2 regions of the Bradyrhizobium sp. USDA 4011 genome follow, and region 1 is predicted to be linked to the other one. Evidence: riboswitches for the same ligand, from Rfam matches in the RefSeq annotation. Region 1 holds a riboswitch; the other holds the start of a gene.

Region 1 (4,694 bases):
CGGATAACGGTAGTTCCGGAATGCATCCAGCAGCTCCATCTTCGAGCGCGAGGTCTCGATCGAGATCACATCGGCGTCCATCGCGCCGATCGCGTCGATGATGTCGTTGAACTCGGAGTAGCACATGTGGGTGTGGATCTGGGTCTCGTCGCGGACGCCCGACGAGCAGATGCGGAAGCATTCCACCGCCCAGTCTAGATAGGTCGTCCACTCCGAACGGCGCAGCGGCAGGCCTTCGCGCAGCGCCGCCTCGTCGATCTGGATCATGCCCGCGCCGGCACCTTCGAGGTCGGCGACCTCGTCGCGGATCGCAAGCGCGATCTGCCGGCAGGCTTCGCTGCGCGGGATGTCGTCGCGAACGAATGACCAATTTAGGATCGTGACCGGGCCGGTCAGCATCGCCTTCATCGGCTTTTTGGTCAGCGACTGCGCGTATTGCCACCATTCGACCGTCATCGGCTTCGGGCGCGACACGTCGCCGAACAGGATCGGCGGCCGGACGTAGCGCGAGCCGTAGGATTGCACCCAGGCATGCTCGGTGAATACGAAGCCGGAGAGCTGCTCGCCGAAATACTGCACCATGTCGTTGCGCTCGAACTCGCCATGCACGAGCACATCGAGGCCGACGGCTTCCTGCCAGCGCACAGTCTCTGCCGTCTGCTCCTGCAGGAAGGCCTTGTAGCTGGCGTCGCTCAGGCTGCCCTTGGCATGCGCGGCGCGCGACTTGCGGACCTCGGGCGTCTGCGGGAACGAGCCGATGGTGGTGGTCGGGAACGCCGGCAGATTGAACCGCGCGCGCTGCACTTCGGTTCGTTCCTCGAAGGAGCTGGCACGGCCGCGCATCGCGGTGTCAATGCCAGCCATGCGCTGTGCGACCTTCGCGTCGTGTATCCGTGGCGAGGTCTTGCGCGCAGCGGCAGCTGCGTCGGACGCCTTCAGCGTCGGCGCGATCGAATTGTGGCCGCTCGCAAGCGCGGTGCCGAGCGCGGCCAGTTCCTCCATCTTCTGCACCGAGAAGGCGAGCCAGCTCTTGACCTCGGCGTCGAGCTTCGCTTCGAGGGCAAGATCGATCGGCACGTGCAGCAGCGAGCAGGAGGGCGCGATCTGCACGCGGTTCTTGCCGAGCTTCGCGACGACCGGTTCCAGTCGGTTGAGCAGCTTGCTGAGATCGGCGCGCCAGGTGTTGCGGCCGTCGAGCACGCCGAGCGAGACGACGCGCTCAGCGGGCAGGTGGGCGAGGTCATCGAGCTGCTCGGGCGCGCGCACCAAGTCGAAATGCAGGCCGGCGACGGGAAGCGTGAACGCAGTGTCGCGGTTTGCGCCGAGGCTGCCGAAATAGCTCGCCAGCATGATCTTGATCTGCGGCACCGCCTTGGCGATCTCGCCATAGGCGCGACGCAGCGCATCGTGGGCGGTATCGTCGAGATCGAGCGCCAGGCAGGGCTCGTCGATCTGCGCCCATTCGGCGCCGCGGCGGGCAAGCTCGCGCAGTACCTCGATATAGACCGGAAGCAGGCGGTCCAGCAGCGACAGCGGTTCGAAGCCGGCGTCCTTGCTCTTGGCGAGTTTCAGGAAAGTAACCGGGCCGACCAGCACCGGTCGGGTCTGGTAACCGAGGGCCTTGGCTTCCTCATATTCCTCGATCGGCTTGCGTGAGGCGAGGCGGAACTGCTGATCTGCAGAGAGTTCGGGCACCATGTAGTGGTAGTTGGTGTCGAACCACTTGGTCATCTCCTGCGCCGGTACGCCATGACCTTGGCTATGGTGCGCGTGACCGCACGACGCGTCATGCGCGCTACCTTCAGCGCCGCGCGCCATCGCAAAATAGGTCGCAAGCGGCACCGGGCCGCTGCTCCAGCCATAGATGGCCGGGATCGCGCCGACCATCACCGAGGTATCGAGCACCTGGTCGTAGAACGAGAAGTCGTTCGACGGGATCACCGAGACGCCGAGCTTTTTCTGGCGTGCCCAGTTGGCGGCGCGCAGACCGACGCCGGTCTCGATCAGCGTCTTTTCGTTTGTCGCGCCGGCCCAGAAGCTTTCCAGCGCAAGCTTGAGTTCACGGCGCGGACCGATCCGCGGCGTGCCGAGAGTCGCAACAGCAAGTGAGGAGGTAGATGTGGAAGACATTGGCTTAACCCCAAAAGTTGGGGGCAAAGGCCGTAGTGACACGTCTGGACTCCGCAAGACGCGGGAAAAGCGCGTGCGGGGTCGCAACCGCACCACCGGGACACCCCGCCCGAGGACGTTCATGTTGTCGAGGCAGGTCTCCTGGCTCGCGGGTCCTAGCTGTCGTCTGGCCTTCCCGAAGCTTTCGCCTCAGTGGCTTTGAGTGGACGACAACTCGCCGCTTACAGTTGCGGGGGCAGCGCCGGCATTGTACCGGCTTCCCTCTTAGCTCCGGGAGAAAGTGCCTCTCGGAGAACCACGACGCCGCCACTTATCGGCAACTTCGCGTGGCCGTCAACTCGGGCGGCATCACGTGTGATCGAGCGACATTGTTCACATCATCAACAGGCGCCATCTGCATTTTCTGGCGACCCATTGACACAGTGTGCCAAATCACACCAGATATAGTTGTTACGGTCCGTCATGCCGCAAAGCATGGTGGCTAAGAGGGAAGCCGGTGATCTCACCGAAAATCCGGCACTGCCCCCGCAACTGTAAGCAGCGAGTTGTTCCCGAAATCACGTCACTGATGCGTCGTCCGCATCGGGAAGACACGGGAGCGACGACGACCTGCGAGTCAGGAGACCTGCCGTAACACCGAAATTACGTCCACGGGCGGGGTGTCCCGGCGGTCGCTTGCACAGCCATGCCGGTGCGTTGCCGCCGGGATGATGCAGCGTCCCCTGACATCCGGCCCCAACAAACGTCACGGGGTCTGCACGATGTCACTCTCTCTCGATCGCGAAACAAAGCCAGCGCCACTCATCCTGCTGCGTCCGGAAGTGCTTGCCGCGCCGGAGGCCGCTCCTCCGATGCAGGTGATCCGCCGCAATGGCACGGTGTCGAAATTCGACGCCAGCAAGATCTCGGTTGCGATGACCAAGGCGTTCCTGGCGGTCGAGGGGCACACCGCCGCCGCATCGCGCCGCGTCCATGAGGTTGTCGAGCAGCTCACCGCCGAGGTCCTCAGTGCGCTGACGCGTCGCATGAGCGAAGGTCGCACCTTCCACATCGAGGACGTGCAGGACCAGGTCGAGCTCGCGCTGATGCGGAGCGAGCACCATAAGGTGGCGCGCGCCTATGTGCTGTATCGTGAGGAGCGCACGAGGCAGCGCGCTGAGCAGGACGCGGCGAGGGCGGTGGCCCAGCCTGTGGCCGGGCCGGCCATTCACATCACATTGCCGAACGGTAGCGAGGTGCCGCTCGACCACGCCCGGCTGGCGCTGATCATCAACGAGGCCTGCGCCGGCCTCGATGGCGTCGATGCTGCGCCCCTGATCGCCGAGACCCAGCGCAACATCTATGACGGCATCAGCCAGGATGAACTGGCGCTCGCCTCCGTGATGGCCGCGCGCACCCTGGTGGAGCAGGAGCCGAACTACACCTATGTCAGCGCGCGCCTCTTGCTCGACAAGCTGCGCACCGAGGTGTTGTCCTATGTGCTTGATATGCCGACCAGCGCCTCGCAGGCCGACATGGCGAGCCGCTATGCCGAGTATTTCCCGGCCTATATCAAGACCGGGATCAAGGCCGAACTGCTCGATGTCGAACTCGGCCGCTTCGATCTGGCGCGGCTTGCGGCGGCGATGAAGCCGGAACGCGATCTGTCGTTCCAGTTCCTCGGGCTGCAAACGCTGTATGACCGCTATTTCCTGCACGTTCGGGGCAACCGCATCGAGCTGCCGCAGGCATTCTTCATGCGCGTTGCGATGGGTCTGGTGCTGCGCGAGATCGACCGCGAGGGGCGCGCGATCGAGTTCTACAATCTCTTGTCGTCGTTCGACTTCATGGCTTCGACGCCGACCCTGTTCAATTCTGGCACGCAGCGGCCGCAGCTCTCATCGTGCTTCCTCACCACCGTGGCTGACGATCTCGACGGCATCTTCAAGTCGATCAAGGATAACGCGCTGCTGGCGAAATATTCCGGCGGGCTCGGCAATGACTGGACCCGCGTCCGCGGGCTCGGCGCGCACATCAAAGGCACCAATGGCGAGAGCCTGGGCGTGGTGCCGTTCCTCAAGGTCGCCAACGACACCGCGATCGCGGTGAACCAGGGCGGCAAGCGCAAGGGCGCGGTCTGCGCCTATCTCGAGACCTGGCACGTCGACATCGAGGAATTCCTCGATCTGCGCAAGAACACCGGCGATGACCGCCGCCGCACCCACGATATGAACACCGCGAACTGGGTGCCCGATTTGTTCATGCAGCGCGTCGAGGCTGACGGCGAGTGGACGCTGTTCTCGCCCGACGAGACGCCGGACCTGCACGATCTCTACGGCAAGCCGTTCGCCGAACGCTACGCCCATTACGAGGCCAAGGCCGCGCGCGGCGAGATGCGAGTGTTCAAGCAGATTCGCGCCGTCGATCTCTGGCGCAAGATGCTGACCATGCTGTTCGAGACCGGCCATCCCTGGATCACCTTCAAGGACCCGTCCAATCTGCGCTCGCCGCAGCGCCATGCCGGCGTGATCCACTCCTCGAACCTCTGCACCGAGATCACGCTGAACACGTCTGACGACGAGACT
Region 2 (4,694 bases), 4.8 Mb from region 1:
GAACGCGCCCATCACGCGACATGGCACCTTCCGGCGAGCCGTCAAGCATTGAAAAGGGCCGCGCGCGATCCGGGCCATCGGTGCGTCCGATGTGGATTTCGTAGGCGCTGATCGGCTGACCCGTCGCAGCATGCACAGCGCTGACGCGCGTCAGCGTCTTCTGTTCGGTCATGGTCGTTGTGACATCGAGCAGCCCGAGGCCGCGCGTTTCGCCGGCGAGCCCCTCGATCCCATCGGGATCGGCAACGCTCTGCCCAAGCATCTGGTATCCGCCGCACAGCCCAAGGATATGGCCGCCGCGGCGATGATGCGCCAGCAGGTCGATGTCCCAGCCTTGCGCGCGCAGAAAGGCGAGGTCGCCGCGGGTCGATTTCGAGCCGGGCAGGATGACGAGCTTCGCGTCGCCCGGAATGGCTTCGCCCGGCCGCACCATCACGAGATCGACGCCGGGTTCGAGCTTTAGCGGATCGAGGTCGTCGAAATTGGCGATCCGCGACAGCGCCAGAAACGCGATCTTGCACTGACCGGGCTTGCGCGCCTCGCCAAGCCCGAGTGCGTCTTCGGCCGGAAGCTCGCCGGCGCGAACGAACCAGGGCAGCACGCCGAAGGCGCGCCAGCCGGTGCGGGCTTCGATCAGCCGGTAGCCGTCGTCGAACAACGTCGGATCGCCGCGGAATTTGTTGATGACAAAGCCCTGGATCATCGCGGCATCATCGGGATCGATCACCGCCTGGATGCCGACGAGCTGCGCGATCACGCCGCCGCGGTCGATGTCGCCGACCAAGACCACGGGCACGCCAGCTTTGCGCGCAAAGCCCATGTTGGCGATATCGGACTTGCGCAGATTGACCTCGGCGGGGCTGCCGGCGCCTTCGACCAGCACGAGGTCGGCGCGCTGTTTCAGGCGCCCAAAGCTCTCCAGCACCGCGCCCATCAGCGACGGCTTCATGGCGGCATATTCGCGCGCGCGTGCGGTCGCGATCCGTTTGCCGTGCACGATGACCTGGGCGCCGAGGTCGGTCTCGGGCTTCAGCAGCACCGGGTTCATGTCGGTGTGCGGCTCGACGCCGGCGGCAAGCGCTTGCAGCGCCTGCGCGCGCCCGATCTCGCCGCCGTCGACGGTCACGGCGGCGTTGTTGGACATATTCTGCGGCTTGAAGGGCAGCACGCGCAGGCCGCGTCGTCTCGCGGAACGCGCGAGGCCGGCGACGATGAGCGACTTGCCCACGTCCGAGCCGGCTCCCTGGATCATCAATGCGCGCGCCATGGTGCTGACAGTCAGAACTCGACGCCCGGCTGGGCCTTGATGCCGGAGCGGAACGGATGTTTCACCAATGTCATCTCGGTGACGAGGTCGGCAATCTCGATCAGCTCCTCCTTGGCGTTGCGTCCGGTGAGCACGACATGCGTCATCGGCGGCTTCGACGTGGTCAGGAACTCGACGACATCGGCGATCGCCAGATAGTCATACCGAAGCGCGATGTTGATCTCGTCGAGCACCACCATCCGCAGGCTCGGATCCGCGATCAGCTGCTTGGCTTTTTCCCAGCCGGCCTGCGCCGCCGCGATGTCGCGGGCGCGGTCCTGCGTCTCCCAGGTAAAGCCTTCGCCCATCGCATGGAATTGACAGAGATCGCCGAAATGCCTGGTGAGCAGCCGGCGCTCGCCGGTATCCCAGGCGCCCTTGATGAATTGCACCACGGCGCAGGGAAAGCCGTGCGCCACGCAGCGCACGATCATGCCGAAGGCGGAGGAGGATTTTCCTTTGCCGGCGCCGGTATGAACGATGATCAGGCCCTTTTCACCGCTCTTGGTCGCCATGATCTTGTCGCGGGCGACCTTCTTTTTCGCCATTTTGGCCGCATGGCGTGCATCCAGCGAAGGGTCGGTGCCGACGTCGCCATCGTCAGCGTCGTTTCCATCAGAAATCATCACGTTCCTTCGGCTTGACAAGTGCGAGGCCAGGACGAATGGTGGCCATGCGTTGGTTCCTGTCCTACGACAGGCGAAGAGGGAATGCGATAGGGCTTGGACCGCAAGGTTTGCCCGAAGCGCAGCCGCCCCCGCGACCGTGACCGGAGAGATGCCCAAGCCACTGATTCCCTGATGGAGTCGGGAAGGTGGGCATCACGGGAGAAATCCTACTCCGCAAGCCGGGAGACCTGCCGACGCAGTGTGTTTGAGACCGGCGGACGGGGTGTTCCGCGACGGGGAACGAACCTGCTCACGTCAGGTTCGTGTGCCTCATCGCTTCCCGCAGTCAATCCAGGAAGGGCGATGAGCGTTACACTTCATGTCTGTATCACCTGTCGCGCCGGCCAGACGCTGGCCGAAGGCGACCTCGCGCCCGGTGCGCGCCTGCATGCCGCGCTTGTTGAGGCCGGCGTGCCCGATGACGTCAATCTGGTTCCGGTCGAATGCCTGTCGGCTTGCAGCCAGGGCTGCTCGGTCGCACTCAGCGCGCCGGGGCGATGGTCCTATGTCTACGGCCGCCTGTCCGCTGACAATGCCGGGGATGTGATCGCCGGCGCCTCCGCCTATGCCGCGGCGCCCGACGGCATCGTGCCGTGGCGCAGCCGCCCGGAAATCTTTCGCAAGCAATCGCTTGCCCGCATTCCGCCCATCGCCGTCGTGCCGGAGGCCGCAGAATGATGACGCTCGCCAAGGTTCCGGTCACCGTCGTGACCGGCTTTCTCGGGTCCGGCAAGACGACGTTGATTCAGCATCTGATCCGGAATGCCAACGGCAAGAAGCTCGCGGTGCTGGTGAACGAATTCGGCAGCGAAGGCGTCGACGGCGAGATCCTGAAGTCCTGCGCCGACGCCAATTGCCCGACCGAGAACATCGTCGAGCTCGCCAATGGCTGCATCTGCTGCACCGTCGCCGACGATTTCATCCCGGCCATGGAGCAGTTGCTCGCGCGCCCTGTGAGGCCCGATCACATTGTGATCGAGACGTCGGGTCTCGCGCTGCCGAAGCCGTTGCTGAAGGCGTTCGACTGGCCGGAGATCCGCTCGCGGATCACGGTCGACGGCGTGATCGCGCTGGCCGATGCGGAGGCCGTTGCCGCCGGCCGCTTTGCGCCTGATCCCGCCGCGGTGGATGCGCAGCGCGCGGCCGACGACAATCTCGATCACGAGACGCCGCTGTCCGAAGTGTTCGAGGACCAGATCGCCTGTGCCGATATCGTGCTGCTGACCAAGGCCGATCTCGCCGGAGCCGAGGGCATCAAGGCGGCCAAGGCAGTGATCGCGGCCGAGATGCCGCGCGAGGTGCCGATGTTGCCCATCGTCGACGGCGCCATCGACGCCCGCGTGATCCTCGGTCTTGAAGCCGCGGCAGAGGACGACCTCGCGTCCCGGCCGTCCCACCATGACGGCGAGGACGACCACGAGCACAACGACTTCAATTCCGTGGTGATCGATCTTCCGGAGATCGCCGATGTCGATGCGCTCGTCGCCTCGATCAAGGGGCTGGCACGCGAGCAGAACGTGCTGCGCGCCAAGGGCTATATCGCGGTCGAAGGCAAGCCGATGCGGTTGCTCGTGCAATCGGTCGGCGAGCGGGTGAGGCATCAGTTCGACATGCCCTGGGGCGCGCGGGCGCGGCAGTCGAAGCTCGTCGTGATCGGCGAACACGGCGACATCGATGAAGCCGCGATCCGGGCGCGACTAGGTGTCTGATGCACGTCGTCTTCCGCGAGAGCCGCGGCCTTGAGGAGACCGCGACGCCAAGGGACCTCGGCCAGGATCCGGCCGATCTCGTGGTGTTGTCGTTTTCCGACAGCGATCTCGCCGCGTTCGCGGCCGGCTGGCGGCGGGGCCGCGCCGCGCTGCCGTCGCTGCGGCTCGCCAATCTCGCGGAGCTGCGCCACCCGCTGTCGGTCGATACCTATATCGAGCGAACGCTGTCGCAGGCGCGCGGCATCCTGGTGCGGCTGATCGGCGGCGAGCCCTATTGGTCGTACGGGCTGGCCGCGGTGCATCGTCTGGCGAAGGAACATGGCATCGCCCTGGTGGTGCTGCCGGCGGATGGCCGCGACGATTTGCGGCTGGATGAATTTTCAACGCTGCCGGTCTCGACGCTCCGGCGGCTCAAGGTGCTGTGCGACAAGGGCGGCCCGGTTGCCGCACAGGCCGTGATCGCGCAACTGGCGCTGGCGTCTGGCCTTTATGCCGGGCCGGTCGTCGGCGAGATCGATCTTCCCGAGATCGGCGTCTACGATTCGCGGCGCGGTGCCGTTGCGGCGCTGCCGGCATCGGATGGCCGGCCGCTTGTGCTGGTGACTTTCTATCGCTCCTATCTGGCGGCCGGCGATACGGCACCGGTCGATGCATTGATCGATGCCTTGCGCGCGAAGGGATTCGATGCCCACGGCGTGTTCGTCACCTCGTTGAAGGCGGCGGGCGCCGCCGATTGGCTGCGCGCTCAGTTCGCGCAATGCAGCCCGGCCGCCATCGTCAACGTGACCGCGTTCTCCGCGGCGGGTGACGACGGTACGACGCCGTTCGATGCCGCATCGTGCCCGGTGTTCCAGGTCGCTCTGTCGACGGCGCAGCGTGAGGATTGGGCCTTGTCGCTGCGCGGCCTGTCGCCCAGCGATCTCGCGATGCATGTGGTGTTGCCGGAGGTCGACGGCCGCCTGTTCACAGGTGTCGTGAGCTTCAAATCGCCCGGTGAGCGCGATCCCGATC

Evidence for each region. A riboswitch is a leader RNA that binds a small molecule or an ion and turns the genes downstream of it on or off. The one in region 1 is predicted to bind cobalamin.
Region 2: it holds a riboswitch for cobalamin, as region 1 does, so the genes downstream of both, ACVW1C_RS05690 (DUF1636 family protein) here and metE (5-methyltetrahydropteroyltriglutamate--homocysteine S-methyltransferase) in region 1, are expected to answer to the same signal.

Annotation. Positions count from the first base shown of each region.
Region 1 is NZ_JBSSGG010000001.1:5,944,211-5,948,904, forward strand. Features, by position in the region: gene metE (5-methyltetrahydropteroyltriglutamate--homocysteine S-methyltransferase) at 1-2,130, opposite strand, end outside; cobalamin riboswitch at 2,245-2,445, opposite strand; cobalamin riboswitch at 2,567-2,777, shown strand; gene ACVW1C_RS28040 (ribonucleoside-diphosphate reductase subunit alpha) at 2,892-4,694, shown strand, end outside.
Region 2 is NZ_JBSSGG010000001.1:1,185,549-1,190,242, reverse strand. Features, by position in the region: gene ACVW1C_RS05700 (cobyric acid synthase) at 1-1,267, opposite strand, end outside; gene cobO (cob(I)yrinic acid a,c-diamide adenosyltransferase) at 1,279-1,932, opposite strand; cobalamin riboswitch at 1,969-2,184, shown strand; gene ACVW1C_RS05690 (DUF1636 family protein) at 2,278-2,652, shown strand; gene cobW (cobalamin biosynthesis protein CobW) at 2,649-3,683, shown strand; partial or broken gene cobN (cobaltochelatase subunit CobN) at 3,683-4,694, shown strand, end outside.